3 regions of the Saccharopolyspora gloriosae genome follow, and region 3 is predicted to be linked to each of the others. Evidence: riboswitches for the same ligand, from Rfam matches in the RefSeq annotation. Region 3 holds a riboswitch; each other region holds the start of a gene.
The links. Region 3 has a riboswitch for S-adenosylmethionine ahead of BJ969_RS01755 (ATP-binding cassette domain-containing protein). Riboswitches for the same ligand answer to the same signal wherever they lie in the genome.
Positions count from the first base shown of each region.

Region 1: another riboswitch for S-adenosylmethionine. It lies ahead of thrC (threonine synthase); the one in region 3 lies ahead of BJ969_RS01755 (ATP-binding cassette domain-containing protein).
Region 2: another riboswitch for S-adenosylmethionine. It lies ahead of BJ969_RS21185 (aminotransferase class V-fold PLP-dependent enzyme); the one in region 3 lies ahead of BJ969_RS01755 (ATP-binding cassette domain-containing protein).

Region 1 is NZ_JACHIV010000001.1:1,042,682-1,052,350, reverse strand. It holds gene lepA (translation elongation factor 4) at 1-1,529, opposite strand, end outside; gene BJ969_RS04945 (VOC family protein) at 1,652-2,032, opposite strand; gene BJ969_RS04940 (cold-shock protein) at 2,126-2,329, opposite strand; gene BJ969_RS04935 (TSUP family transporter) at 2,619-3,425, opposite strand; gene rpsT (30S ribosomal protein S20) at 3,654-3,914, shown strand; gene holA (DNA polymerase III subunit delta) at 4,051-5,034, opposite strand; SAM riboswitch class I at 5,141-5,268, shown strand; gene thrC (threonine synthase) at 5,281-6,549, shown strand; gene BJ969_RS04915 (geranylgeranyl reductase family protein) at 6,748-7,971, shown strand; gene BJ969_RS04910 (ComEC/Rec2 family competence protein) at 8,026-9,669, opposite strand, start outside.
Region 2 is NZ_JACHIV010000001.1:4,878,675-4,888,343, forward strand. It holds gene dnaE (DNA polymerase III subunit alpha) at 1-192, opposite strand, end outside; gene BJ969_RS21160 (AsnC family protein) at 543-1,646, shown strand; gene BJ969_RS21165 (VTT domain-containing protein) at 1,808-2,449, shown strand; gene BJ969_RS21170 (hypothetical protein) at 2,455-2,868, opposite strand; gene BJ969_RS21175 (RluA family pseudouridine synthase) at 2,949-3,866, opposite strand; gene lspA (signal peptidase II) at 3,878-4,588, opposite strand; gene BJ969_RS21185 (aminotransferase class V-fold PLP-dependent enzyme) at 4,632-5,993, opposite strand; SAM riboswitch class IV at 6,032-6,146, opposite strand; gene ileS (isoleucine--tRNA ligase) at 6,274-9,477, opposite strand.
Region 3 is NZ_JACHIV010000001.1:359,647-369,315, forward strand. It holds gene BJ969_RS01745 (resuscitation-promoting factor) at 241-1,791, shown strand; gene rsmA (16S rRNA (adenine(1518)-N(6)/adenine(1519)-N(6))-dimethyltransferase RsmA) at 2,119-2,994, shown strand; SAM riboswitch class I at 3,196-3,287, shown strand; gene BJ969_RS01755 (ATP-binding cassette domain-containing protein) at 3,560-4,582, shown strand; gene BJ969_RS01760 (ABC transporter permease subunit) at 4,579-5,262, shown strand; gene BJ969_RS01765 (MetQ/NlpA family ABC transporter substrate-binding protein) at 5,371-6,183, shown strand; gene BJ969_RS01770 (4-(cytidine 5'-diphospho)-2-C-methyl-D-erythritol kinase) at 6,802-7,758, shown strand; gene BJ969_RS01775 (ABC-F family ATP-binding cassette domain-containing protein) at 7,796-9,583, shown strand.

The DNA.
Region 1 (9,669 bases), 680 kb from region 3:
TGCACGATCGCGCTGAACGCGTCGACCGGTTCGCCCTGCATCAGGATGTCGACCTTGACCAGCTGCGAGCTCTGCGTGCCCGACTCCTCGTAGTCCATCGAGGCGTATCCGCGGGTGCGGGACTTGAGGTGGTCGAAGAAGTCGAACACGATCTCGGCCAGCGGCAGCGTGTAGCGCAGTTCGACGCGACTCTCCGACAGGTAGTCCATGCCGTCGAGCTGGCCGCGCCTGCTCTGGCACAGCTCCATGATCGTGCCCACGAACTCGGACGGGGCGATCACGGTGCACTTGGCGATCGGCTCGTGCACCTCGCCGATCTTGGCCTCCGGCCAGTCCGACGGGTTCGTGACCTCCAAGTCCTCACCTTCGTCGAGCTTCACCTGGTAGACCACGTTCGGCGCGGTGGAGATCAGGTTCAGGCCGAACTCGCGCTCCAGCCGGTCCCGGGTGATCTCCAAGTGCAGCAGTCCCAGGAAGCCGCAGCGGAAGCCGAAGCCCAGCGCGCCCGACGTCTCCGGCTCGTAGGTCAGCGCGGCGTCGTTGAGCTGCAGCTTGTCCAGCGCCTCCCGCAGGATCGGGTAGTCCGAGCCGTCCAGCGGGTACAGGCCCGAGTACACCATCGGCTTGGGCTCGCGATAACCACCGAGCGGCTCGACGGCACCCTTGCGCTCCGCGGTGACCGTGTCGCCGACCTTGGACTGGCGGACGTCCTTCACACCGGTGATCAAGTAACCGACCTCGCCGACGCCGAGCCCGGCGGAGGGCTTGGGATCCGGCGAGATGATGCCGACTTCGAGCAGCTCGTGCGTGGCGTTGGTGGACATCATCCGGATGCGCTGCCGCGGCGTGATCTTGCCGTCCACCACCCGGATGTAGGTCACCACGCCCCGGTAGGTGTCGTAGACCGAGTCGAAGATCATGGCGCGGGGCGCCGAGTCGTGATCGCCCTCCGGAGCCGGGATCTGGCTGACGACCTCGTCGAGGACCGCCCCGACGCCCTCGCCGGTCTTGGCCGACACCCGCAGCACGTCGCCCGGCTCGCAGCCGATGATGTGCGCGAGCTCGGCCGCGTACTTGTCCGGTTCCGCGGCGGGCAGGTCGATCTTGTTGAGCACCGGGATGATCTGCAGGTCGTGCTCCATCGCCAGGTACAGGTTCGCCAGCGTCTGCGCCTCGATGCCCTGCGCGGCGTCGACCAGCAGGATCGCGCCCTCGCACGCGGCCAGCGACCGGCTCACCTCGTAGGTGAAGTCGACGTGCCCCGGAGTGTCGATCATGTGCAGGACGTGTTCGACACCGTCCTTCTCCCACGGCAGGCGGACGTTCTGCGCCTTGATCGTGATGCCGCGTTCGCGCTCGATGTCCATCCGGTCCAGGTACTGCGCCCGGTACGCCCGCTCCCCCAGCACCCCGGTGAGCTGCAACATCCGGTCCGCCAGCGTCGACTTGCCGTGGTCGATGTGGGCGATGATGCAGAAGTTCCGGATGCGCTCCGGGTCCGTGAAGGTGTTGTCGGCGAAGCTGCTCACTCGGTGTTCCTTGGGATCTCGGGGTCCTCGCGGGGCGCGCGTTCAACCCACATCGTCCCACGCCGCGGGCGGCCCCTTATGCCCAGTTCCGAATGCCCGGATCCGGGGCGCGGCCGGTCAGCTCACCGCGGGCGCTGGTCGGCGCGGACCGGATGGTCCTGCGGGACCTCCACGAGCACGATCCGCATGCCGTCCGGGTCGGCGATCCACGCCTCGTCCAGGCCCCACGGCTGCCGGACCGGCGCGGTCTCCACCGCGACGCCGAGCCCGCTGAGCCGGTCGAACTCCGAGCGCAGGTCCCGCACCTGCAACCACAGCACCTGATCGGGGCTGGGGCCGTGCTCACCTCGGCCCGACAACTCCAGGAACCCCTGCCCCAGGAAGAACACGGTGCCTCCCGGGAATTCGCGGGAGATCGCGAGGCCCAGCACGTCCCGGTAGAAGCGCAGCGAGCGCTCCGGGTCGAGCGGGCGAAGGATCATGCGGCTGTTGAGGACCTCCATGGGTCCGGTTGTACCGCTTCGGCCGCATCGGGGCGAAAAAACGGCGGGCCCCCCACCACGAAGGTGGGGGACCCGCCGAGCGGATCACCGCTCTCAGACCAGGCGAACTCCGCTGGCCTGCGGGCCCTTCTGGCCCTGGGTGATCTCGAAGGTCACGGTCTGGTTCTCTTCCAGGGTGCGGAAGCCGGAGCCGTCGATCGCCGAGTAGTGGACGAACACGTCCGGGCCGCCACCGTCGGGGGAGATGAAGCCGAAGCCCTTCTCGGAGTTGAACCACTTCACGGTGCCCTGTGCCATCTCTGTCTCCTCACAGCTGATGAGTACCGATGCCCGCACTGTGCGAGCAACGGGGCCTAGTCCAGACGGCGAACTCTCCAGCTTGCGCTCAGGACAGAGTCGCGCCCGCAACTTTCGCGAGCGTGTCGAACACGAACACAAAAATCGGCCGACTCATACAACCACACTCAGGGCCGGATCATTCCCGCGACCCGCCGGTGTTCTCGATCTCAACCCGCGCCTGTCGCGGCCCTTCGCAGCAGCGGCGACGTCTTGCCCCGCGGCCCGATCGGAACCGGTCTCCGGAGGCTCAGATACCGGACGCGAGCTTCCACCCGAGACTCGCCACCAAGGCCACCACGACGGCCAGGAAGACCTTGCGCACGAACACCGAACCGCGGCTGGACGCGATCGCCGCACCCAGCACGCTGCCGGTCGCGTTGCTCACCGCCATCGCCAGCGCCAGCCCCCACAGGATCTTGCCCGCGGCGACGAAGAACAGCAGCGCCCCGAGGTTCGTCGCCACGTTGACGATCTTCGCCGTCGCCGACGCCCCGACGAAGGCGAAACCGACGAGCCCGACGAGCAGGAAGACGAGGAACGAGCCGGTGCCCGGACCGGCGATGCCGTCGTAGAACCCGATCACCGCGCCGCCCGCCACCATCACCTGGGTCTGCCGGGCCGGAGCGAATCGAGGAGCCTCCACCGAACCGAGGTCCGGCTTGCGCCACGTGTAGATCCCGACCGCGATCAGCGCCACCAGCACCACTCCGGTCAGCACCGCCTGCGGCAGGGCGGCGGCGAACATCGCGCCCCCCAAGGCGCCGACGAACGCCACCGCCGCCATCGGCAGCGCGCTGCGCCACGGCACCGGGGTCCGCTTCGCGTAGGTGCGGGCCGCGGCAGCGGTGCCCGCGACGGCGGCGAGCTTGTTCGTGCCCAACGAATAGATCAGGTCGCCACCAGGAACCAGCAGCAGCATCGCGGGCAGCTGGATCAGGCCGCCGCCACCGACGATGGCGTCCACCGCGCCGGCGAGGAACGCCGCGCAGCAGAGGAAGATCAACCCGGCCAGCGACAGTTCGGCGAAGCCGGGCCAGCCCAATGCGGTGAACACGACGGGTGACCCTATGCGGCGACCACCGGCGACGGCGCCGCGTGTGAGCGCCCTCGCAGCCAGGACCGCGGCGCCGGCGCCGGGTGCGGCGTTGCTAGGATTGCCGACCGTGCCGTGCGGCATTCCGCCAGGGAGGAAAGCTGCGCGCGCCGAGGTCCGCTCGACCCGGCACGGCAGCGCCGATTCAGCGCGGCACGACGAATCCGATCGAGGAAAGAGGCGCCCGCAGTGGCCAACATCAAGTCCCAGATGAAGCGGATCAAGACCAACGAGCGCAACCGCCTGCGCAACAAGTCGGTGAAGTCGTCGATCAAGACGGCCATCCGCAAGTTCCGCGAGGCCGCTGCCGCCGGCGACAAGGACAAGGCCCTCGAGCTGCAGCGCGCCGCCTCGCGCACGCTGGACAAGGCCGCCGGCAAGGGCGTCATCCACGCCAACCAGGCCGCCAACAAGAAGTCGGCGCTGGCCAAGGTCGCCAACGAGCTCTGAGCCGCGCGGCACCGGCCGGCTTCGCGCTCGACCGGTCGCAGGCTGACAACGGGGTCCGTTCCCTCCGGGGAACGGGCCCCGTTTCGTCGTGCGGGGCAACCACGAAGCGCCGCTGGACCCGCGTGGGCGGTACGCGTCAGTTCCGGGACGAGTGCAGGTCGACCAAGCGCAGCACGGTGCGCTCCAAGGCGTGATCGGCGTCGGCGGCCATGCCCTTGACGTCGGCGTTGAGCGCGGCGACGGCGCGCAGCGCCTCGGAGACCGTGGCGCTGCTCCAGCCCCGCGCCTGGCCCTGCGCCTTCTTCACCTTCCACGCGGGCATGCCCAGCTCGCCGGCGAGCCGGAACGGGTCCCCCCGGCCGTAAGCGGCGACCCGGCCGATGGTGCGGACCGAGTCGGCCAGGGCGTCGGCGATCAGAACGTGCGCCACGCCCAGCTGCAGCGCCCACCGCAACGCCTCCAGCGCCCCGGCCCGGTCCCCGGTCACGGCCTTCTCCGCCACGACGAAGCCGGTCACCTCAGCACGACCGCGGTGGTAGCGGCGCACCGCCGCATCGTCGATCTTGCCCCCGGTGTCGGCGACCAGCTGCGACGCGGAGGAGGACAGTTCGCGCAGGTCGAAGCCGACCGCCTCGATCAGGGCGCCCACCGCGGCGGCGTCGATGCGCCCGCCCGCGCGCCGCACCTCGTCCTTGACGAACGACTCGCGCTGCGAGCCCTTGGTGATCTTGTTGCACTCCGTGACCCGGGCGTTGAGCTTGCGCAGCGCGTTCGGCAGTTCCTTCGCGTTCTTGCCGCGGCCCCCGCCGTTGTGCACGATCACGAGCACCACGCCGTCCGCGGGCTGCCTGGCGTGGGACAAGATCGCTTCGGCGATCTCCTTGCCCGCGTCCTGCGCGGCCTCCAGCGCCACCACTCGGCCCTCCGCGAACAACGAGGGACTCAGCAGCTCGTCGAGCTCCGGCGGGGTGAGTTCACTCACCTTGATCCTGCGCAGCTCGGTTTCCGGGTCGGCCGCGCGGGCCGCCCCGACCGCCTCCCACAGGGCACGCTCCACCAGCAGTTCCTCGTCCCCGAGGATCAAATGCAGCGGGTCGCAGACCACCGACGGAGAACTCATAGGGGCATCGTCGCATGACCCTGCGACACCGCGGATCGTTCCCGTGCGCTGGACCGTGCTGGCCAGGACGCGGCGCCCTCCCGTAACGTTGCCGCCACAACCGAATAGCTCATCCAGAGGGGCAGAGGGAACGGCCCGATGAAGCCCCGGCAACCATCTCGACCATTCGCGGCACTCGCGAGGCAGTCGAAGAAATTGGTGCCAACTCCGACCCGCCCGCGGGACAGATGAGGAAAGGACCTCGCGATGACTGCTGCCGCCCAAGCCCCGAACTCCACCGGTAAGACCTACGACCTGGGTCCCGCCGTCGAACTGGTGTCGAAGGAAGAGGGCCACCGCCAGCCCCTGGCACCCGAGTTCGTCTCGCTGGAGGACTTCTCGCCCCTCGAGGTCGCCTACGACTTCGGGCGCATCCGCCGCGAGGACATCGAGTCCGGCCCGCGGTCGATCTGGCGCTACAAGAAGCTGCTGCCGGTGCCGACGAACGTCGAGGAGTACCCGAACACCGAGCCCGGTTGTACGAGGCTGGTGCGTGCCGACAATCTCGCGAAGGCGCTCGGCGTCAAGCGGATCTGGATCAAGGACGACACCGGCAACCCGACCCACTCCTTCAAGGACCGGGTCGTCGCGGTCGCGCTGGCCGCCGCCCGCGAATTCGGTTTCAAGGTCCTCGCCTGCCCCTCGACCGGCAACCTCGCCAACGCCGTGGCCGCCGCCGCGGCCCGCGCGGGCTGGGACTCCGTGGTGCTCGTCCCCTCCAACCTGGAGCGGGCGAAGATCCTGATGAGCGCGGTCTACGAGGGCTCGCTGCTCGCGGTGGACGGCAACTACGACGACGTGAACCGGCTGGCGACCGAGCTCGCCGCCGAGCACGAGGACTGGGCGTTCGTCAACGTCAACGTGCGGCCGTACTACTCGGAGGGCTCCAAGACCCTCGGCTTCGAGGTCGCCGAGCAGCTCGGCTGGCGGCTGCCGGAGCAGATCGTCGTTCCCATCGCGTCCGGTTCGCAGCTGACCAAGGTCGACAAGGGCTTCCGCGAGCTCGGGCAGACCGGTCTGGTCGAGCAGAGCCCGTACCGGATCTTCGGTGCGCAGGCCACCGGGTGCTCCCCGGTCGCCACCGCCTTCAAGAGCGACCACGACGTGGTGCAGCCGGTGCGCCCGGACACCATCGCGCGCTCGCTGGCCATCGGGGCTCCCGCGGACGGGCCCTACGTGCTCGACGCGGTCCGCCGCACCGGTGGGGCCATCGAGGACGTCACCGATGAGGAGGTCGTGGCAGGCATCCGGCTGCTGGCCCGGACCGAAGGCATCTTCGCCGAGACCGCCGGTGGCGTCACCGTGGCGACCGCGAAGAAGCTCATCGAGGCGGGCAAGATCGACCCGGACCAGGAGACGGTGCTGCTGATCACCGGCGACGGGCTCAAGACCCTGGACGCCGTGCAGGACCAGGTCGGGCCGAAGGCCACGGTCGCCCCCAGCACCGACGCCGTGAACGAGGCGCTGGGCCTCTGATCGTCCCCCGTGGGCCGCGGTGCGCCGCGGCCCACGGTGCTGGGACGGCTCCGGTCACCGTTCACCAGCCGAATTTCTCCTCAGCGAATTCCACAATTGCGAGTTGGAACATTTCGCCGATGACCGGAATTGACACGACCCGGTTCGAGCAATTCGACAAAGCACCACCCTTCCGCGAAGCGTGCGACACTGCGCCGCATGACGCAGGAATCGTTCGATATCGTCGTCGTCGGCGCCGGTCCGGCCGGATCCGTCGCAGCATATTCCGCAGCGCGGCGAGGCCTGCGCGTCGCGTTGGTGGACCGGGCCACCTTTCCCCGGGATAAGACGTGCGGGGACGGGGTCGGCCCTGGCGCGGTCGAAGTCATTCACCGCCTCGGCCTCGGGAACGTTTTCGCCGACCGCACGCCGATCAACGATGTCACGATCTTCGGGCCGGCCGGCGAGCAGCTGCACAGCGCCATCTCCCGCGACGACGGGCGTGTGGCCCACGGCCACGTCATCTCCCGGCTGGAGCTGGACGATCGGCTGGTGCGCGCGGCCATGCGAGCCGGAGCCGCGGACTTCACGGGCATGCGTTACCTGTCCATGGTCGACGGCCCGAGCACGCGGGAAGTCCGGCTGCGAGCCGCCGACGGGACATTACGTTCGATCAACGCTCGATTGGTGGTGGGCTCCGACGGGGCACACTCGGCGATCCGGAAAGAACTGTCCTCGGAAACCGATTCGGCCAGAGCCAAGAAACATCGGGGCCTGGCGAGCCGCGCGTACGCCGAGAGTGGAGATTTTCAACCCGGCGGCAAAATCGGGCCACGACTGCTGTTCGAATTCCGCGCGGACTTGCTACCGCACTACGCTTGGCTGTTCCCGCTCACCAACGGCCTGGTCAACATCGGTATCGTCGGCTCGCTCAAGAGCATGCAAGACCGCGGCGACGACATCAAGGCGCTCACGTCGACGTTCGCCGACAGCGTGCGGGCGCGTGGGATCGAACTCGGCGAGCTCCATGATCAACGCGCCTACCACCTCCCGCACGTCGGCGGCCTGGCGAAGATGGCGCATCCTCGAGCGGTTCTGATCGGCGACGCCGCGTCGATGATCAACCCGGTGAGCGGCGAAGGCATCGCCTATGCGGTCTCCGCGGCCGAACGCCTCGTCGAGGCCCTACCGCCGAGCCTCGACGACGGAGCCGCGCTTGCTGCGGCGCTGACCGGCTTCGAGGCGGACTTCCGCCGACGCTACCGGGCCCACTTCGTCTCCTCCCTCGTTTCGCAGCGGCTACTGCGCAACCCGCGGTGGGCATCCGCACTGCTGCGGACCGCGCGACACGACCCGCGCATGTTGGCGGACGGGGTGGAGATGCTGTTCGGCTTCGGCCGGATCCACGCTTCCACCGTGCTTCGAATCTTGCGCTTCTGGTGAGTCGGCGGGCCACCTGATTCGTGGGCCGTGACGGTGGTGCGCGTACCACCCCGGTCAGTTCTCGTCCGGCCGCACCGGATCTCCTCGTTCGACCACCGCGCGGCCGTCGCCCTCGGCGGCGATGGCGATGTCCCCGGACTGGTCGGTCCGCTGGATCCGCACGCCCATCCTGGTCAGGGCGCCCAGGATCAACGGGCTGGGGTGGCCGTAGTCGTTGCCCGCGCCGACGCTGATCACGGCGACCCGCGGCCGCACCGCCGCGAGCAGCGCGGGCGACGTGTAGCGCGAACCGTGGTGCGGCACCTTGAGCACCTCCGCGCGGAGATCGACCCCCGCCGCCAGCAGTTCGGACTGGCCCGGCAGTTCGACATCCCCGGTGAGCAGCACGCGACCGGCCGGAGTCGTCGCCTTGACCACCAACGAGGCGTCGTTGGCGTCGTCGGCCGACGTGGTCCGCGCCAACTCGCCCCTCGGGCCGAGCACGTCGAGCACCAGCCCCGGCCAGCGCAGCCGCTGCCCCGCGTGCAGCGGGAGCACGTGAGCCCCGTGCGCGCGAGCGGTCGCCCGCACTTCCTGCGCCGCCCACGCGGGTTCGTTCAGCGGCCCGACGGCGACCGAGCCCACCTCCCGGCCGGACAGCACCGCCGGGAGCCCGCTGACGTGATCGGCGTGCAGGTGGGTCAGCAGCACCAGCGGCACGCTGCGAATCCGCAGCCGCCGCAGGCATTCGGCCATCAGCACCGGATCCGGCCCGGTGTCGATGACGACAGCTTCGCGATCGCGCCCGGTGGACAGCACCAGGCCGTCGCCCTGGCCGACGTCGCAGGCCACCACGGCCCAGCCCGGCACCGGCCACGGCGCCACCTGGTGCCGGATCGGGATCACCACCACCACGACGATCAGCACCACGCTCGCCAGCACCAGCCGGGCGATGCGACCGCGCAGCACGATCAGGGCGATCACCGAGAGCACCGCCAGCAACGCCCCGCCCAGCACTCCCGAGGGCCAGCCGAACGAGGCGCCCGGCACCGCCGACGCGTGCCGCGCCACGGCGAGCACCCACTCCAGCTCCGGCCCCGCCAGCCACACCAGCGCGGCGGCCAGCGCAGCGGAGATCGGAGCCAGCACGGTGGCCGCGACGCCCAGCACGGTCGCGGGCGCGACGAGCGGCCCGGCGAGCAGGTTCGCCGCCACCGCGACGAGGCTGACCTCCCCGGAGATCGCCGCCACCAGCGGGGCCGTGACCAGGTGCGCCGCCGCGGGCACCGCCAGCGACTCGGCGATCCCGACCGGCACTCCCCTGGCGTGCATCGCACCCGCCCACACCGGTGCCAGCAGGACCAGCCCGGCCGTCGCCGCCACCGACAGCGCGAAGCCCACCGTGGTCGCCAAGCCCGGGGCGAGCAGCAACAGGCCGATGACGCTGGCCGACAAGGTCGGCAACGCCGATCGCTCCCGTCCCAGCGCCAGCGCGAACAGCGTGATCGCGCCCATCACGGCCGCCCGCAGCACGCTCGGCTCCGGTCCGGCCAGCACCACGAATCCGGCCATCGCCAGCCCGGCGCCCACCGAGGACGGCACCGGTCCCGCCCCGGCCAGCCGCAGCACCAGCAGCACCGCTCCGCACACGATGGCGAGGTTCGCCCCCGAGACGGCCATCAAGTGGGTCAGCCCCGCGGTGTCGAACTGCTCCACGAC
Region 2 (9,669 bases), 4.5 Mb from region 3:
CGGCTTGATGCCGGTCTTCTTCGCCTGCTGGTAGAACTCGTCCGCGCCGAACATGTTGCCGTGGTCGGTCATGCCCACCGCGGGCATCTCCAGCCGCTTCGCCTCCTCGAACAGCGGGGCGACCTTCGCCGCACCGTCGAGCATCGAGTACTCGGTGTGCACGTGGAGATGAACGAAGGGATCGACGGGCACGGGGCATCCTCCTGCGCGATCGGCCGGAACGAGCGCGGACCGTTCGGCGGCGTCTCCTGGGCGCGGGCGCGCGAACCGGCCGGGGGAACCGGTCTCGGATCGCGGGTGCGCGACACCGGTCGAATCGACGGTGCGAGAACCACAGGGGACGGCCGCGGCGGTGCCGGACCGAGACAGCCTAACGCCACGGCGCGATCCACTCGGCGACCCTCCCTGGCGCGCCGCGGATCGGCTCCGGACGTGATCGATCCCGAATGCGACGAGCTCGGCGGACCGTGCTCGGGAAGTCCCGCGCCGAACTCTCCGCCCTTGCGGACGGTGATCGATCCGAGGGGGTAGCGTGGCTTGCCGTGGCTGCACCTGATCCCGTGGACGTCCGTCTGCTGACCGCCGTCGCCGAATCCGGCCGTGCGGCGGTGCACGAGCTCGCGGGACGGCTCGGCATGGACGTCCGGGACGTCGCCGCCCGGCTCGCGGTGTTATCCACGACCGGGCTGCCGATGGTGGTCGGCGTGGAGTGCGATCCGGTCGGCATCCGCAACGCCGTGGCCGCCGCGAACGCCTGGACCCAGGCCAACAGCGGTGGCTACCCGGTGTCCGGCCCGTACCCGGTGCAGAACCAGCCCAGCGGTGGCTACCAGGTGCACGGCGGCCCGAGCGGTTCCCACAGCGGCAGGCAGCAGGGCCCGGGTGGCGCACCCAGCGGACCGCAGCCGTTCACCCCGGCCGGTCCGCCCCCGTCGTTCGGCCAGCAGGGCCAGCAGGCACCGCCGCCGCAACCGGCTCCGCAGCAGCCCGCGCCACCGATGAACACCTGGGGACCGCCGGGGTCGGCCTCGTGGGCGCGAGGGGACCAGCCGTCCGCGCCGCACACCGGTCAGCCCCAGTCCGCCGGTCAGACCCAGTCCACCGGCCAGGCCCAGTCCGGGCCTGCTTCCGGGCCGCAGCAGGCGAATCCGCAGCACCCGCAGGTGGCGAACGCGAACGCGCCCACCGCGAAGACCCCCGCGCCGGGCCGGCCCGCGTCGGCCCGCACCGGCAAAGTCGGGGGCAAGTTGGACGTGGACGGCCTGGAGGGCGAGCGGATCACCATCCAGCTCGTGGAGGTCGTCGATCCGGCCGATTTCCTGTTCACCGCCGCCGGCTACCAGCTGCAGGAGGGCGAGCGCGCGGTGGTCGTGCACACGGAGCTGACCAACCGCAGCCCGATGCCGTTCACCTCGCTGCCGGACCTGTACCTGGTCCTGGTGGCCGAGGACGGCTCCACGATCGGCAAGGCGCCGGTGTCGTTGTCCTCCCGGCCGCCGCACCGCATCGGCGTGCCGCCGGGCGAGACCGCAGGCGGCCACACCGTCTACGTGCTCCCGGACGAGACGGAACTCTCCGCGGTCCGCTGGACGCCGCGCCCCGGTGACGAGCAGCGCACCTTGACCTGGGACATCACCGACCTCTGACGGCTCTCCGCGGCGAGCGGGGCCGCCGGAGTTCAGCACCCCGGCTCCGCCGCGAGCCGTTTCCGGGTCGCCCCAGGGTCATCCCGCACGTGTTGTTCACTTCCGGTCTTTAGCGTCGGAGTCGCCCGGCAGCACTTCCGAGCCGACTCTGGGGATCGATCGTGTCCGACGCCGTCCTGGACCTCGTGCACGCCGCGATGGGGTCGCCGTGGATCTACCTGGCGCTCGTCGCGTACGTCGCGCTCGACGCGGTGCTGCCGAGCGTTCCCGGCGAAGTGCTGGTGGTGACCTGCGGGGTGTTCGCGATGACCGGTACGCCGAACCTGGCCGGGGTGATCGCGGCGGGCGCGGCCGGCGGATTCGCCGGTGATCACCTCGCGTACCTGCTGGGCAGGCGCGCGGGCGGCGCACTGCTGACCCGGCTGCCACCGGGATCGCGGCGCCGGAGGCCGTTCGAGTGGGCCCGGCGCGCGCTGGCCCGGCGCGGCGGCTCGATCCTGATCGTGTGCCGGTTCGTGCCGGGTTGCCGCACCGCGGCGGCGATGACCGCCGGGACGATCGGGATGCCGCTGCGCCTGTTCAGCGGCTGCGCGGCGCTCGGCGCCACCGCCTACTCGGCGTACTTCACGCTGGTCGGCTGCTTGGGCGGCGCGGTGTTCCGGGACCACCCGTTGCCCGCGGTGCTGCTGGGAATCGGTTCGGCCCTGGTGATCGCCGGTGTCGTCGAGCTGATCCGCCTCGTGCTGCGCGGGCGCTCAGCGCGGCGGGCCGAGCCGGAGCGCGTCCCCGTCGGCGTGGACTGAGCCGGTCACCGGCGGCGGCGCATCCAGCCGAGCGCACCACCGCGGTCCTGCGGTTCCTGGCGCTCCCGCCGCTGCAACGTGGGCCAGTCGCCCGCGTCACCGGCCGCGTCACCGGCGGGGTCGGCGCCGAGCACGGCGGGACCGGCGCGGCCGACGTCTTCGGCTGCGAGCAGTTCCGCCAGGCCCATCGCCCCCTGCTCGGCGGGCGCACGCTCGGCGTCCGGGCCCCGCACCTCGGATTCCGGCCCGGGGGTGGCACGGTGATCCGCGCGTTCGTCGGGCAGGCGCACCGGTCCCGTGGCCCGTTCCGATTCCACGGGACCGGAGCCTTCGGTCAGCAGCGACCCGCTCCAGGACATGCCCATCGGCGGTGTCGGCGTCTCGTCGGCGAACTCCCGACGCTGATCACCTTGGGTCATCGCCCCTCCCCCATGATCCCGGGTGTTTCCCCCAAACTACGCGATCCCGCCCGCTGCCCGGCGAAGTCGATCAGCGGGCGTTACGCGTCCTGCGCGCGCAGGGTGTCGATCGCGTCCTGCAGGTCCGCGGGGTATTCACTGGTGAACGTCACCCAGCTGCCGTCGGCGGGGTGGTCGAAGCCGAGCATCCGCGCGTGCAGCCACTGCCGGGTCAGGCCCAGCTTGCGCGCGAGCACCGGGTCCGCGCCGTAGGTCAGGTCCCCGGCGCAGGGGTGGCGCACCGCCGAGAAGTGCACCCGGATCTGGTGGGTGCGCCCGGTCTCCAGCTTCACGTCCACCAGCGACGCGGCGCGGAACGCCTCCACCGTCTCGTAGTGGGTGATGCTGGGCTTGCCGCCGCTGACCACGGCGAACTTGTAGTCGTGCCGGGGGTGCCGGTCGATCGGCGCGTCGATGGTGCCGCTGCTCGGATCGGGATGTCCCTGCACGAGCGCGTGGTAGCGCTTCTCCACGGTGCGTTCCTTGAAGGCCCGCTTGAGCACCGTGTAGGCGTGCTCGCTCTTGGACACGACCATGACGCCGGTGGTGCCCGCGTCGAGCCGGTGCACCACGCCTTGCCGCTCGGCCGCGCCGGAGGTCGCGATCCGGACCCCGGCGGCGGCGAGCCCCCCGATCACCGTCGGCCCTTCCCAGCCGGGGCTGGGGTGCACGGCGACGCCGATCGGCTTGTCCACGACGACGATGTCGTCGTCCTGGTGGAGGATCTTCAGGCCGTCCACCGGAACGGCGACGACCTCGGGTTCCGGCCGGGCCGGGGGCAGCGTGACCTCCAGCAGCCCGCCCGCCATGAGCCGATCGGACTTGCCGACCTGGGCGCCGTCGAGCAGCACTTCCCCGGATTCGGCGAGTCCGGCGACCGTGCTCCGCGACATCCCGAGCAGCTTCGCCAGGCCCGCGTCGACCCTCATGCCTTCCAACCCGTCCGGAACGGGGAGCATCCGCGATTCGCTCACGCCTGGTCCTCGCGCTTCTTGCGCACGTGCACGGTGCCGTCGTAGTCCCGGCCGAGCAGCGACATGAGGACCACGAGGATTCCGCCGCACACGATGGAGGAGTCGGCGACGTTGAACACCGGCCACACGCTGCCGTCCGGCGCGAACAGCGACACGAAGTCCACGACGTGCCCGCGCAGCGGCCCCGGAGCCCGGAACAACCGGTCCACCAGGTTGCCGCAGGCGCCGCCGAGCACCAGTCCGAGGCCGATGGCCCAGCCGGTGGAGCGCAGCTTCGGCGCCAGCCACACGATCACTCCGACGACCACGATCGCCAGCAGCGCGAGCAGCCAGGTCATCCCGGTCGCCAGCGAGAACGCCGCCCCCGGGTTGCGCACCAGCACGAGGTAGACCGCGCCGCCGAACAGCTTCGTCGGCGGCTGGTTCTCCAGCGCCGCGACCGCGGCGACCTTCGTGAGCACGTCCGCGGTGAGCAGCACCGCGGCGACGCCGAACAGCAGCGCGAGCAGCTTGCGCGGCTGCGGCGAGCGCACCGCGGTGTCCCCGGTCGCCGGCTCGGCCTGCTCCGCGGCGTCCTGCTCACCGGAGGGCTGCTGGCCCGAGGACTGCGTCGGTCCCGACGCGGCGGATCCCGGCTCGGAGGCGTCCGCTCCGCTCGTGGCGGGGTTCGTTCCGGGCCGGTCGGGGTCGGACTGCTCGGTGTTCACCCGGCCCATTCTCCCCGACCGCGGATCGGCCGCTCACAGCGGCTCACACCAGCGAGGCAGGGAACTCCCGCGGGTCGTCCACCGGGGCCCACCGCCCGTCGACCTGCTCGTAGCGCCACTGCGGCCCGTAGGCCACGAGTCCGCGCAGGGCTCGCACGATGCGGTCCACGTGCTCGACGGTGGTGCCGAGCCCGAGGCTGATGCGGACGGCGCGCTGCTCACCGGAACCGGCCAGCAGGTGCCGCACCGCGCGGTGCGCGCAGAACAGCCCGTCCCGCACCCCGATCCCGTGCTCGGCCGCCAGGGCCGCCGCGATCAGGCCGGGGTCGTGACCGTCGACGATGAAGCCGACCACGCCGACCCGGTCGTGCTCGGCGCCGAACAGGCTCAGCTCGCGCAGCCCCGGCACGCCGCGAAGTCCGCGGCGCAGGCGCTGCAGCAGCAGTTCCTCGTGCCCGGTGATCGCGTCCGCGTGGTCGGCGAGCGCGGCGCACGCCGTGGCGAGCGCGTGCACGCCCACGGTGTTCGGCGAGCCCGCCTCGTGCCGTTCGGGACCGGTGTTCCAGTCGATCTCCCCGGTGTCCGGCACCGAGCGGGTCGCGCCGCCGCCCGCCAGGTAGGGCTCGGCGGCGTCCAGCCAGTCGTCCCGGCCGATGAGCGCGCCCGCGCCGAACGGCGCGTACAGCTTGTGCCCGGACAGCACCACGTGGTCCACGCCGAGTTCCGCGATCCGCACCGGGCGGTGCGGGGCGAGCTGGGCGGCGTCGAGGACGGTCCGCGCCCCGTGCCGCCGGGCGACCCGCGCGAGCTCGGCGACCGGCCACACCTCGCCGGTCACGTTGGAGGCACCGGTGAGCACGGCGAGCTTCGGCCCGTCGGCGCAGTCGGCGAGCGCGGCGTCGAGCAGCCGCACCGCGTCCTGCGGGTCGGCGGGGATGCCGAGCGTGCGCACCCGGTCCCCTGCCCACGGCAGCAGCGCGGCGTGGTGCTCGGTGTCGAAGACGACGACGGAGGTGTCGGCGGGCAGCGCCGTCGCCAGCAGGTTCAGCGAGTCGGTGGTGTTCCGGGTGAAGATCACCGAGTCGGTGCGGCGGGCGCCGACGAACCGGCGCAGCACGTCCCGCGCCCCCTCGTAGACCCGCGTGCAGACCTGCGAGGCGAACCCGGCGCCGCGGTGCACGCTGGCGTACCAGGGCAGCAGTTCGTTCACGGCGTCGCGCACCGCGGTCAGGCAGGGCGCGCTGGCACCGTGGTCCAGGTTGGCGTATTCGATGGATCCGCCGGTGACGAGCGGGACCCGCAGCTGGGCGCCGACGACGGCGGGAACGGTCGGAACCGAGTCCACGATGGACCAGATCGGGATTCCGGCGGTCTCGTCACGGCTGGAGCGGACGGCTGACGACACGATGCCTCCTGGGGCCTCACCGGGCCCGGAGCATTCGGGGCCCGCGCTTGCCGATCGCCCTGCGCGATCGGCCAGGTCCTCACCCGGGGCACCCCACCGCGGTAGGAGGGTTGCCGGCCAGCAAACCGGGGTTTCCCGCTGGCACTCATGACCTTCGACGCGAAACTCTAAGGATCGGTCGTGCGACGCGCAACCGTCCCGCGCGAAGTGGGATCCGCGCCACGCCCGATCCGGACGGGCTCCCCTTTGTCGGAGGGGAACCCGCCCGGAACCGTTTCGCTCAGACCCGTTCGACGCCGACCGAGACGGCGACGCCGTCACCGACGCTGCCCGCGAAGCCGCCGTCGGCCGCACCGGCTTCGACGACGTCCGCCAGCGTCTCCGCGGCGATGAACTCCCGGTGCGCGTCGACGGCCGCCAGCACCTCCGCCGAGGCGGAGACGGCGACGCGGATCCGGTCGGAGACCTCGAATCCGGCGTCCCGGCGCGCCTGCTGCACGACGCGGACCACGTCGCGCGCGACGCCTTCGGCCGCCAGTTCCGGGGTGACCGCGCAGTCCAGCACGACCAGCCCGCTGCCGCCCGGCAGCGCCGCCGCGGCCCCGTCGTCGGTGGACACCAGGCGTTCGGTGAACTCGCCGTCCTGCAGCTCCGTCCCGTCGGCCACCACCGCGCCCGCCGGGGTGCGGGTCCAGTTCCCGGACTTCACCGCCTTGATCACGCGCTGGACGTCCTTGCCGAGGCGAGGTCCGGCGGCGCGGGCGTTCACCGCGATCTCGAACCGGCCGTGCGCGGCCACGTCGGTGGTCAGCTCGACCTCCTTGACGTTGACCTCGTCGCGCACGAGGTCGGCGAACGGCCGCAGCGACTCCGCCTCCGGCACCGCCACGACGAGCTTCGCCAGCGGCAGCCGCACCCGCAGCGTGTTCGCCTTGCGCAGTGCCAGCGCCGACGAGCACACCTGCCGCACCCGGTCCATCGCCGAGACCAGCGCCGGGTCGGCGGGCAGTTCGTCGACCAGCGGCCAGTCCGCGAGGTGCACCGACCGGCCGCCGGTGAGCCCGCGCCACACGGCTTCCGCGGTCAGCGGCAGCAGCGGCGCCACGACCCGGCTGACCACTTCGAGCACGGTGTGCAGCGTGTCCACCGCGTCGGCGTCACCCGCCCAGAACCGGTCGCGGGAGCGCCGCACGTACCAGTTCGTCAGCACCTCCAGGAAGTCCCGGACGCTGCCGCAGGCACCCGCCAGGTCGAAGGCGTCCATCGCGGCCTGCACGTCGCCGACGAGCTCGTGGGTCTTGGCCAGCACGTAGCGGTCCAGCACGTGCGTGCTGTCCGTGCGGTGCCTGCCCTCGACGCCTTCGGCGTTCGCGTACAGCGCCAGGAAGTACCACGAGTTCCACAGCGGCAGCACCGCTTGGCGCACCGCGTCCCGGATGCCGCGTTCGGTGACCACCAGGTCACCGCCGCGCAGGATCGGGCTGGACATCAGGAACCAGCGCATCGCGTCGGAGCCGTCCCGGTCGAACACCTCGTTGACGTCCGGGTAGTTTCGCTTCGACTTCGACATCTTCATGCCGTCGTCGCCGAGCACGATGCCGTGCGCGGCCACGTTGGAGAACGCCGGGCGGTCGAACAACGCCGTGGCCAGCACGTGCAACGTGTAGAACCAGCCGCGGGTCTGCCCGTTGTACTCGACGATGAAGTCGCCCGGGTAGTGGTGCTCGAACCACTCGGCGTTCTCGAACGGGTAGTGCACCTGGGCGAACGGCATCGCACCGGACTCGAACCAGCAGTCCAGCACCTCCGGCACCCGGCGCATCGTGGACGCGCCCGACGGGTCGTCCGGGTTCGGCCGGGTCAGCTCGTCGATGTTCGGCCGGTGCAGGTCCGCCGGCCGCACCCCGAAGTCGCGCTCCAGCTCGTCCAGCGAGCCGTACACGTCGGTGCGCGGGAACGCCGGGTCGTCGGAGACCCACACGGGAAGCGGCGAGCCCCAGTACCGGTTCCGCGAGATGTTCCAGTCCCTCGCGTTGGACAGCCACTTGCCGAACTGGCCGTCCTGGATGTGCGAGGGAACCCAGTTGATCTGCTGGTTGAGCTCGACCATGCGGTCCCGGAACTGGGTCACGCCCACGAACCAGGAGGACACGGCGCGCTGGATCAGCGCGTTGTCGCAGCGCCAGCAGTGCGGGTAGGGGTGGTCGTAGGTCTCGTGCCGCAGCAGCAGCCCGGCTTCCTTGAGGTCCCGGATGATCGGCTTGTTCGCCTCGAACACCTGCAGGCCCTCGTAGGGCGCCACTTCGGAGGTGAACTTGCCGTGCGCGTCGACCGGGACGACCGGCTCGATGCCGTGCGCGTCGGTGACGAGCTTGTCGTCCTCACCGAAGGCGGGCGCGATGTGCACGATGCCGGTGCCGTCCTCGGTGGTGACATAGTCCGCCGCCAGCACCTGGTGGGCGTTGGTGTGCCCCGCGAAGAAGTCGAACGGCGGCCGGTAGGTCGTGCCCAGCAGCTCGGTGCCGGCGAACCGGGCGACGACCCGGTCCGCCACGTCCTCGCCCAGTTCCCGCGCGTACGCGCCCAGCCGGGCCTCGGCGAGCACGTAGCGCTCGGCGCCCTGCCCCGGCTCGACCAGCACGTAGTCCACGTCCGGGTGCACGGCGGCCGCCAGGTTCGACGGCAGCGTCCACGGGGTCGTCGTCCACACCAGCGCCAGCGCGCCGTCGAACGCCTTGCCCGGCGCGGCGAGGCGCAGGCCCACGGTCACCGCGGGGTCCTGGCGCTGCCGGTAGGTGTCGTCCATCCGCGTCTCGGTGTTCGACAGCGGCGTCTCGCAGCGCCAGCAGTACCAGAGCACCCGGAAGCCCTCGTAGATCAGACCCTTGTCCCACAGGGTCTTGAACGCCCACATGACGCTTTCCATGTAGTCGAGGTCGAGCGTCTTGTAGTCGTTGTCGAAGTCCACCCAGCGCGCCTGGCGGGTGACGTAGTCCTCCCACTCGCCGGTGTAGCGCAGCACGGAGGCGCGGCAGGCGTCGTTGAACTCGGCGACGCCCATCGTCTCGATCTCGGACTTGGACGTGATGCCGAGCTGCTTCTCGGCTTCGACCTCGGCGGGCAGCCCGTGGCAGTCCCAGCCGAACCGGCGCTCCACCCGGCGGCCGCGCATCGTCTGGTAGCGCGGCACCGCGTCCTTCACGTACCCGGTGAGCAGGTGCCCGTAGTGCGGCAGGCCGTTGGCGAAGGGCGGGCCGTCGTAGAAGACGAATTCGTTGGAGCCGTGCGTCCCGGCTTCCCGCGACCGCACGCTCTCCTGGAACGTCCCGTCCTGGGACCAGAAGTCCAGCACTTCCCGCTCGACCTGCGGGAACGACGGTTGCGCGGCGACGCCACGTTCTGGGGCCGGGCGCTCCTGATCCGGGCGCTCCTGGGCAGTGCCCTCGGCGGACGTGCCGCCGAAGCGGACCTTCGGATAAGCCATCGCGGGTGTACTCCTCGCCGGTGTGTCGTCATCAGCCGCACGGACATCTGACTCGATGCCCACACGGGGACGACACGGCGCGCGACCGACCGGCCGCCCGCGTCCCGCGGTACCACCCCGCTTGCCGCCGCTGGTCGCGGCGGCCACTCGTTGCCGGCTGTGACGGGCCGAACCCGTCCGGTTCTACTGGGG
Region 3 (9,669 bases):
CCCGCTAGTCGCCGCCGGGTACGTCGGGGAAGTCGGTGCCACCGATCGGGCTGGGAACGAGACCAGCACGCATCAGGTATCGGCTGAAAAGGCGCTTGGCTACGGGAGTCGGATACGGAAACGAAGCACGAAGTCGCGTAGCGGCAGGTGAAGGAGTTCGTGGACAGGCATGTTCGGCGAACTCCCCATGATCACCCGCGCGCTGCGGGCGGCTTCTCGCTTTCGAGAGGTAGCGACCCTGTGAACGGACGAGGCATCCCCGGTGCCCACGGCAGTACTGCTTACAGCGATCGATCGCTGGGCGGTGCAGGCCAGGATCACGGCTATTGGGCCGAATCCTTCAACGCGTCAACGGACTGGTTCAGCCCGGTGAGCTCGGAGCAGCAGACCGCGGTCGGCCTGCTCGATCGCGAGAGCGACACCGAGATCACGGCGGAGCAGCCGTTCGCCCCCATCACCGGCCGGTACCCGGCCCAGGACCACCCGAGCTTCCCGCCCGGCGCGCTGGAGATCACGCCGGACGACGTGCTCGAGGCGCTCGGTCCGCAGGCCGACGAGATGCTCGCGACGGCCGACATCGACGTCGAGGAGCTCATCCGGCTCGTCAACGCCGAGACCGTGGTGATGCCGCCGCTGGTCCTGCCGGACGAGCCCGAGGGCGCGACCGCACCGTCCCCCGAGGTCGTCGAGGCGATCACCACGTGGAAGCAGCGCTTCCTCAAGGGCGCGGTCGCCGCGGTCATCCTCACCCTGACCGGCACCGGCGGCGCCGCGGCGGCGATGGACAAGTCCGTCACCGTCGAGGTCGACGGCAAGGAACGCCAGGTCAACACCTACGAGTCGACCGTCGGCGAAGTCCTCGAGGACGAGGGCATCAGCATCGGCGAGCACGACGCGCTGAGCCCCTCCCCGCAGTCCAAGGTCGGGCACAACGACACGATCACCCTCGACCGCGGGCGTCTGCTGAAGATGACCGTCGACGGTGAGCAGCGCGAGGAATGGGTCCGGTCGGTGACCGTCGGCCAGGCGCTGCGCCAGCTCGGCGTCGCCGACGACGGCGCCTGGGTCTCCTCGGCGCGCAGCATGGCCGTGCCCGAGCAGGGCATGGACCTCACGGTCAAGACCGCCAAGGACATCACCATCACCGATGGTGCCGGTGAGCCGCGGCAGCTGACCACCACCGCGGTGACCGTCGACGAGCTGGCCAAGGAGCAGAACCTCCAGCTCGGGCCGGAAGACCACATCACGCCCGGCGGCGACCAGAAGATCACCAGCGGCGCGCAGGTCCAGATCGTCCGCACCGGCAGCACCGTGGTGAACGTGACCATGCCGATCGAGCCACCGGTCAAGGAGATCGAGGACGACTCGATGCTCAAGGGCGAGGAGAAGGTCGAGGACCCGGGCGCGCCCGGCGAGAAGATCGTCTTCACTCGCGTGAGCACTCGCAACGGCGAGGAGACCGGCCGCGAAGCGGTGGGCGAGAAGGTCACCAAGGAAGCCAAGGAGAAGGTCGTCCGGGTCGGCACCAAGCAGCCGCCGAACGGCGCCGTCTGGGACAAGCTGGTCCAGTGCGAGGCCGGCGGCAACTGGGCGATCAACACCGGCAACGGCTACTACGGCGGCCTGCAGTTCGACAAGAGCACCTGGGACGCCTACGGCGGCGACCAGTACGCGGCCTACCCGCACCAGGCCAGCCGCGAGCAGCAGATCTCGGTCGCGACCAAGGTCCGCGACGCCCGCGGCGGCAGCTACGGCGCCTGGCCGGGCTGCTCCTCGAAGCTCGGCCTCTGATCCAAGAGACCCCCCCGATCGGCCACCGGCACCCCACCGGTGGCCGATCGTCTTTTAGCCCCAGGCAGCCGTGGGCGGCGAAGCCGTGCCGTGGGCTGCGAAGCAAGCCTGCCTTGCGGCCGAAGGCCGTGCCTGTATGTGCGAAGCACATAGCCCACGTCGAAAAGACGACCACCGGCGGGTTCTCAGGTGTCTTCTCGCGAGGACGGCTTTTTCCCTCGTGGCGGAGCCACTTGGGAAAAAGATCCCGCAGCGAGAAGACACCTGAGGTTCCGCTACCCGCCCCACTACGCAGCTCAAGCGGAAGCCCCGAGTAACTTCTCACCCGTGGAACAGCACGCGAATAGGGCGCGGTTGCTTGGGCCGGCCGATGTTCGCCGGCTGGCCGAGGAGCTGGGGATCCGCCCGACGAAACGACTCGGGCAGAACTTCGTGCACGACCCGAACACGGTCCGCCGCATCGTGGGCGCCGCCGAGCTCACCGCCGATGACGTGGTGCTGGAGGTCGGTCCGGGGCTGGGGTCGTTGACGCTGGCGCTGTTGCCCGCGGCGGCGGGCGTGGTCGCGGTGGAGATCGATCCGGTGCTGGCGGAGCGGTTGCCGCGTACCGCCGCCGAGTTCGCCCCGGACCACCAGGGCGAGTTGCGGGTGCTGGAGGCCGACGCGCTGCGCGTGCGCGGCGCGGACTTCGCGGAGCGTCCGCCGACGGCGCTGGTCGCGAACCTGCCGTACAACGTGGCGGTGCCGGTGGTGCTGCACCTGCTGGCCGAGCTGCCGTCGTTGCGCACCGGTCTGGTGATGGTGCAGTCGGAGGTCGCGGATCGGCTGGCGGCGAAACCCGGCAACCGGACTTACGGCGTGCCGAGCGCGAAGGCCGCGTGGTTCGCCGACGTGCGCCGCGCGGGGCCGGTGCCGCGCACCGTGTTCTGGCCGGTGCCGAACGTGGATTCCGGGCTGGTGTCGTTCACCCGGATCGATCCGCCGTCGGCGGCGCCGCGCGCGCAGGTGTTCGCGGCGATCGACGCCGCGTTCGCGCAGCGGCGCAAGACGCTGCGGGCGGCGCTGTCCGGCTGGGCCGGGTCGGCGGCGCGTGCGGAGCAGGTGCTGCGGGCTGCCGGGGTGGAGCCGACGACGCGGGGCGAGCAGCTCTCGGTGGCGGATTTCGCCCGGGTGGCCGATGCCGCCGCCCAGCTGGTGCGCTGAGTTCGCACCTGAACGCGCGGCGTTGCCCGAGCTTCGACCGAACGGGTCCAAAAGCGTTGCGATGCTCACATATGGTCACTGGAATAGTTGGGTTGATCAAGAATCCCTGCTCGTGAGGGGGATGTGATTTGTCAAACGATTCCACATGGTGACCGTCCGCAGCTTGCATTCGCCGACACCCCTGCGTTCTACTATGCGGGAAATCCATCCCGAGCGGCTGAGAGACCTGGCTCCACGACGCCGCAGCAACCACTCCACGAGTGAGCAGGTGCTAACGCCAGGGTCGATGGAGTTGTGGTGTCTGAAACTCTGCTCGAAGGCGAACGCGCGCCCCGGACCAGCCGTCGGCGTGCCCGCGGTGGTCGCGCCCGGACCGGATCCGGCCCGCACGGCCTCGCGCTGACCCAACGCCGAGTGATCGATCACGGACGCCGCACCACGACGGCCTGTCGCCGCGTCCGCTGACGACCGAAGTCGTCGCAGCCCCTTCCCCAGCCTTTCTGTTCCTCCTTCCCGGCCGATGCGGCATGCCCGCCGGTCCGGCGTGAGCTGATGCGGAGCGATCGTGATCACAGTCGAGAACCTCACCAAATCCTTCCGGCACGACCAGTCGAGTCGAGCCGACGTCGTCGCGCTCGACAACGTCTCGCTGGAGGTCCCCGCCGGTGCCGTGTGCGGCGTCGTCGGCCCCAGCGGAGCGGGAAAGTCCACCCTCGCCCGCTGCATCGCGCTGCTGGAGAAGCCCGACCGCGGCGCCATCCGCGTCGACGGCACCGACCTCGTGGCGCTCGAAGGCGCCGCGCTGCGTGCGGCGCGCCGCCACATCGGGGTCGTGCCGCAGGGGGATTCGCTGCTGCGCCAGCGCACCGCCGCGGGCAACGTGGCGCTGCCGCTGGAGGCGGCCGGGATGGCCGCGCCGCAGCGCCGCAGCCGCGTCGCCGAGCTGCTCGACCTCGTCGGGCTCACCGACAAGGCGCCGGTCTACCCGGACCGGCTCTCCGGCGGGCAGCGGCAGCGGATCGCGGTCGCCCGCGCCCTCGCCGCCAAGCCTTCGGTGCTGCTCGCCGACGAACCGACCTCCGCGCTGGACCCGAGCACCACGGACTCGGTGCTCACGGTGCTCGACCGCGCCCGCTCCGAACTCGGCGTCACGGTGCTCGTGGTCACCCACGACATGACCGTGGTGCGCCGCATCGCCGATGACGTCGCGGTCCTCGAAGACGGCCGCGTCGCCGAACACGGCAAGGTGCTCGACCTGGTCGCCGATCCCGGCAGCCGCGTCAGCACCAGCCTGCTGCCCGAGACCGACCAGGCGTCCGCCGTGCCCGGTGTGCGCCACGACGTGGTCGCCGAAGTGGTGCTCGTCGGCTTCGCCGCCGTCGGCGCGCTGCTGCCGGAGGCGTCGAGCCGCTTCGGGGTGGAGCTGTCCATCCTCGGCGGCGGCCTGACCCGGCTCGGCGACACGCCGGTCGCGAAGTTCCGCATCGGACTCACCGGTGAGCGCTCGGAGCAGGCGCTGAAATGGATGGTCGACCGCGACGCGCACGTGCGGCGCGCCCCGGTCAGCGTTGATGGAGTAGCTGCGTGAGTGATCCGACCCCTTGGGCGGAAGTCGTGGAGATGCTCGGTGAGGCCACCGGCGAAACGCTCTACATGGTGGTGGTGGCCACCGTGCTGGCAGTGCTCGGTGGCCTGCCGCTCGGCGTGTTCCTGCACTTGAGCTCGCCGGTCGGGCTGGACCCGCGGCCGACGCTGCACCGGATCCTCGGTGTGGTCGTCGACGTGGTCCGGTCCGTGCCGTTCGTGGTGCTGCTGGTGGTCCTCGCCTCCTTCACGCGGCTGCTGGTGGGCACTTCCATCGGCAGCACCGCGGTGATCGTGCCGCTGACCATCGGTGCGGTGCCGTTCTTCGCGCGGCTGACCCAGAACGCGTTGCGCGAAGTGAGCTTCACCGTCGTCGAAGCGGCTATCACCACCGGCTCCGGCCGGTGGCGGATCGTGTGGACGGTCCTGATCGGCGAGGCGCGCGCCGCGCTGGTCGGGGCCGTCGGCGTCACCGCGGTGGCGCTCATCGGCTACGCCGCGATGGCGGGCGCGATCGGTGGCGGCGGGTTGGGGACCACCGCCATCCAGGACGGCTACCAGGCCTACGACGAGCGGGTGCTCTACGGCTCGGTGGTGGTGCTCGCGGTGCTGGCCTTCGCGATGCAGCTGCTCACCGACTTCACGGCGAAGGCCGTGGACCGCCGTCGCACCGCGACCGGCTAGTCGCCACCGCACTTCAGTCGAATCGGCCGACGGCAGGGGTCCCCGCGGACCCGCTGCCGGTACCGGTGCGCGTCACCGGACGGCCTCCATTCCAGAAAGGACGCACTGATGCGTATTCGTTCCCTGGCGGTCGTGCTCACGGCCGCTTCGCTGGCGCTGGCGGGTTGCGGTGGTAGCGGCACGGAAGCCGCGCAGGACCCGAACGCTCCGCTGACCATCGGCGTGAGCCCGCAGCCGCACGGCGAGATCCTCAAGTACGTCGACGAGAACCTCGCTCCGAAGGCGGGCATCGACCTGGAGATCGAGCAGTTCGACGACTACAACCGGCCGAACGAGGCCGTCGCCAACGGCGAGCTGGACGCGAACTACTACCAGCACAAGCCGTACCTGGCGGAGTACCAGGCGCAGCGCGGCGGTGAGTTCGAGTGGGTGCAGACGGTGCACCTGGAGCCGCTGTCGATCTACTCCAAGAAGGTCAAGTCCCTCCAGGAGCTGCCGGACGGCGCGCGGATCGCGCTGCCCAACGACCCGTCGAACCTGACCCGCAGCCTGAAGCTGCTGCAGGACAACGGCGTGATCAAGCTCAAGCCGGGCGCCGAGCAGGGCGCCGGGGTGCGCGACGTCGCGGAGAACCCGAAGAAGATCGAGTTCCAGGGGCTCTCCAGCGACCAGCTGCCCCGCGCGGTCGACGACGCCGACGCGGCGATCGTGAACGGCAACTACGCCCTCAAGGCCGGTTTGAAGGACCCGCTCGTCGTGGAGAAGGCGGAGAACAACCCGTACGCGAACGGCCTGGTCGCGTCCCCGGCGATGGCCAAGGACCCCCGCATCCAGAAGCTCGCCGAACTCCTGCGCTCCCCCGAGGTCGAGGACTACATCAACAAGACCTACGGCGGAGTCTCGGTAATCCCGGCTTCCTGACCCGAAGGCCGTGAGGCAGAACGGCGAAAGCCCCAGCCTCACGGCCAAAGGCCGCGCCTGACGGCGAAGCCGTGCAGTGGGGCGGGCGAAGCCACGCCTGCCCTGCGGCCAAAGGCCGTGCTTCGCGGCGAAGCCGTGCCTGGGACGAGCGAAGCGAAGTCTGCCTTGCGGCGTAGCCGTGCCTGTATTCGCGCAGCGAATAGCCCACGTCACAAAGCCGACCACCGGCGGGTTCTCAGTCGGTCTCTCGCGAGGACAGCTTTTTCCCTCGTGGCGGAGCCACTCGGGAAAAAGATCCCGCAGCGAGAGACCGACTGAGGTTCCGCTACCCGGACACCCCAGCAACACCAGCCGTGGAAGCAATCCTGAAACCCGACCTTCCACGCACCACCGCAACCACACGCCCAAACCCGGGAAGGCTCTAAACCCGACCCCACACGCCAAGCCGAACGCAGCTCTAAAACCCAACCCACACGCCAAGCCGAACCCCACTCCAAACTCGACCCCGCACGCCGAGCAAGGCATTGCTGAGGTGCCCCAGAGGGGGCGTGCGCTGTGAAGTCGGTGCTGGGGCGGCACCGGGCTGTTGCGGACACGTACGCTCTAGGAGTGCTCTCCGTGGTACCCACCCCCATCACCGTGCGTGTCCCGGCCAAGGTGAACCTGCATCTGTCGGTCGGCGATGCTCGCCCGGACGGCTACCACGAGCTGGTCACCGTCTTCCAGGCGTTGTCGCTCACCGATGAAGTGACGGTGCAGACCGCCGACGAACCCGGCATCGAGGTGCACGGCGAAGGCGCCGATTCGGTGCCGACCGGGCCCAGCAACCTCGCGTGGACCGCTGTCCGCCTGCTCGCCGAACATTCCGGGCGCGACCCGGAGGAACCCGGTGTGCGGCTCTCGATCCGCAAGGGCATTCCCGTGGCGGGCGGCATGGCAGGCGGCAGCGCCGACGCCGCGGCCGCGCTGCTGGCGCTGAACACCTTGTGGCGCCTCGAAATCGGGCGCGACGAGCTCAGCGACATCGCCGCCAAGATCGGTAGCGATGTGCCGTTCTCCTTGCAGGGCGGCACCGCGTTGGGAACCGGGCGCGGTGAGCGGCTGGTGCCGGTGCTGGCCCGGCACACCTTCCACTGGGTGATCGCGCTGGACCGGCGCGGCCTCGAAACGCCCGGTGTCTACGGCGAACTCGACCGGCTGCGCGGGGACACCGGGCCGCACGGCGTCGGTGAGGTCGAGCCCCTCCTGGAGGCGCTGGCTTCCGGTGATCCGCGGCAGCTGGCGCTGCTGCTGGGCAACGACCTCCAGTCCGCGGCCGTGTCGCTTCGGCCGAACCTGCGCCGCACGCTGCGCGCGGGTGTCGAAGCGGGTGCCCTGGCCGGGATCGTGTCCGGTTCCGGGCCGACGTGCGCGTTCCTGTGCACCGACAACGACGCCGCGGTCCGGGTGGCCGCCGAGCTCTCCGGTGCGGGCGTCTGCCGCACCGTGCGGGTCGCGCAGGGCCCGGTGCCCGGCGCCCGGATCGTCAGCGATGAGCGCGCGGACCGGCCGACCCCGCCCCAGGTCCACGCCTGAACCACCCCTCACGTTCCTCTGGAGATCAACACCCCCGATGGCGAACCTGATCAATCTCGAATCGGTGAGCAAGAGCTACGGAGTGCGACCGCTGCTGGACGGCGTCTCGCTCGGCATCAACGAAGGCGAACGCATCGGGGTCGTCGGCCTCAACGGCGGCGGCAAGACGACGCTGCTGGAAGTCCTCTCCGGGGCGGAGGCCCCCGACTCCGGGCGGGTCAGCCACTCCCGCGACACCCGGATGGCCGTGGTCACCCAGCGCACGGAGCTGCCGCCCGAATCGACCGTGCGCAACGCGGTGCTCGATCCGCACGGATTCACCGCCGAGCACGAGTGGGCGGCCGACGCACGAGTGCGATCGGTGCTCACCGGGCTCGGCATGACGCGGCTCGGGCTCGACACGCCCGTCGCGAACTTCTCCGGCGGGGAACGCCGCCGCGTCGCGCTGGCCGCGGCCCTGGTGCGCGACCTCGACGTGCTGGTGCTGGACGAACCGACGAACCACCTCGACGTCGAAGGGGTGCGCTGGCTCGCCGACCACCTGCTGTCCCGGCGCTGCGCGTTGGTGATCGTCACGCACGACCGCTGGTTCCTGGACACCGTCTGCAACCGCACCTGGGAGGTCACCGGGGGCAAGGTCGAGCAGTACGAAGGCGGCTACGCGGACTGGATCTTCGCGCGGGCCGAGCGCAACCGGCTCGCCCAGCAGGCCGAGGACAAGCGCCAGAACCTGGCGCGCAAGGAACTCGCCTGGTTGCAGCGCGGGGCGAAGGCGCGCACGTCCAAACCGCGCTACCGGGTCGAAGCGGCCGAGGCGCTGATCGCCGACGTCCCGCCCGCGCGGGACACGGTGGAACTCGTGAGCTTCGCCAAGCGCCGGCTCGGCAAGACCGTGATCGACCTCGAAGACGTGGACCTGCGGATCGCGGACCGGACGTTGCTGGAGGGTCTGACCTGGCAGATCGGGCCCGGCGACCGGATCGGCGTCGTCGGGGTCAACGGCTCCGGGAAGACGACTCTGCTGCGGCTGTTAGCCGGTGAGCGCGAACCGGACGGCGGCACCCGCCGCGAAGGCACCACGGTGCGGCTCGCCCACCTCACGCAGGAACTGCACGACCTGCCCGGGGATTGGCGCGTGCTCGAAGCCATCGAGGACGTGGCGGAGCGCGTGCAGCTCGGCAAGTACGAGCTCACCGCCTCCCAGCTCGGCGAGCGGTTCGGCTTCGGCAAGGGCCGCCAGTGGACGCCGGTCGGCGACCTCTCCGGCGGGGAGCGCCGCCGGCTGCAACTGGCGCGGCTGCTGATGGGCGAGCCGAACGTGCTGGTGCTCGACGAGCCCACCAACGACCTCGACATCGACACGCTGCAGCAGCTCGAAGACCTGCTCGACGGCTGGCCGGGCACGCTGGTGGTCGTGTCGCACGACCGCTACCTGGTGGAGCGGGTGTGCGACAAGGTCGTCGCGCTGTTCGGCGACGGCAAGCTCAGCGACCTCGTCGGCGGCATCGAGGAGTACCTGCGGCGGCGCAGCTCGCTGCTGTCGGCCGACGACGGCGCCGTCGGCAAGCAGGCCGAGGACGTCGTGGCGGCCAAGCCGAACAAGCTCTCCGGAGCGGAGGACCGGGCCGCGCGCAAGGACCTCGCGAAGCTGGAGCGCCAGCTCGACAAGCTCGGCCAGCGCGAGGAGAAGCTGCACGTCGAGCTCGCGGAGGCGGCCACCGAGCCGAGCCGCTTGCAGAGCCTCAACGCGGATCTCCGGACCCTCCAGCAGGAGAAGGACGACGTGGAAGCGCGCTGGCTCGAACTGGCCGATCAGCTGGATTGATCCCGCGGCTCCGGGCGTTCGGGGCAAGCGCGGTGCGCCGGTTCCCGCGCCCGATTAGGCGCTGAGACGGTTCCGATGGTCCCGCG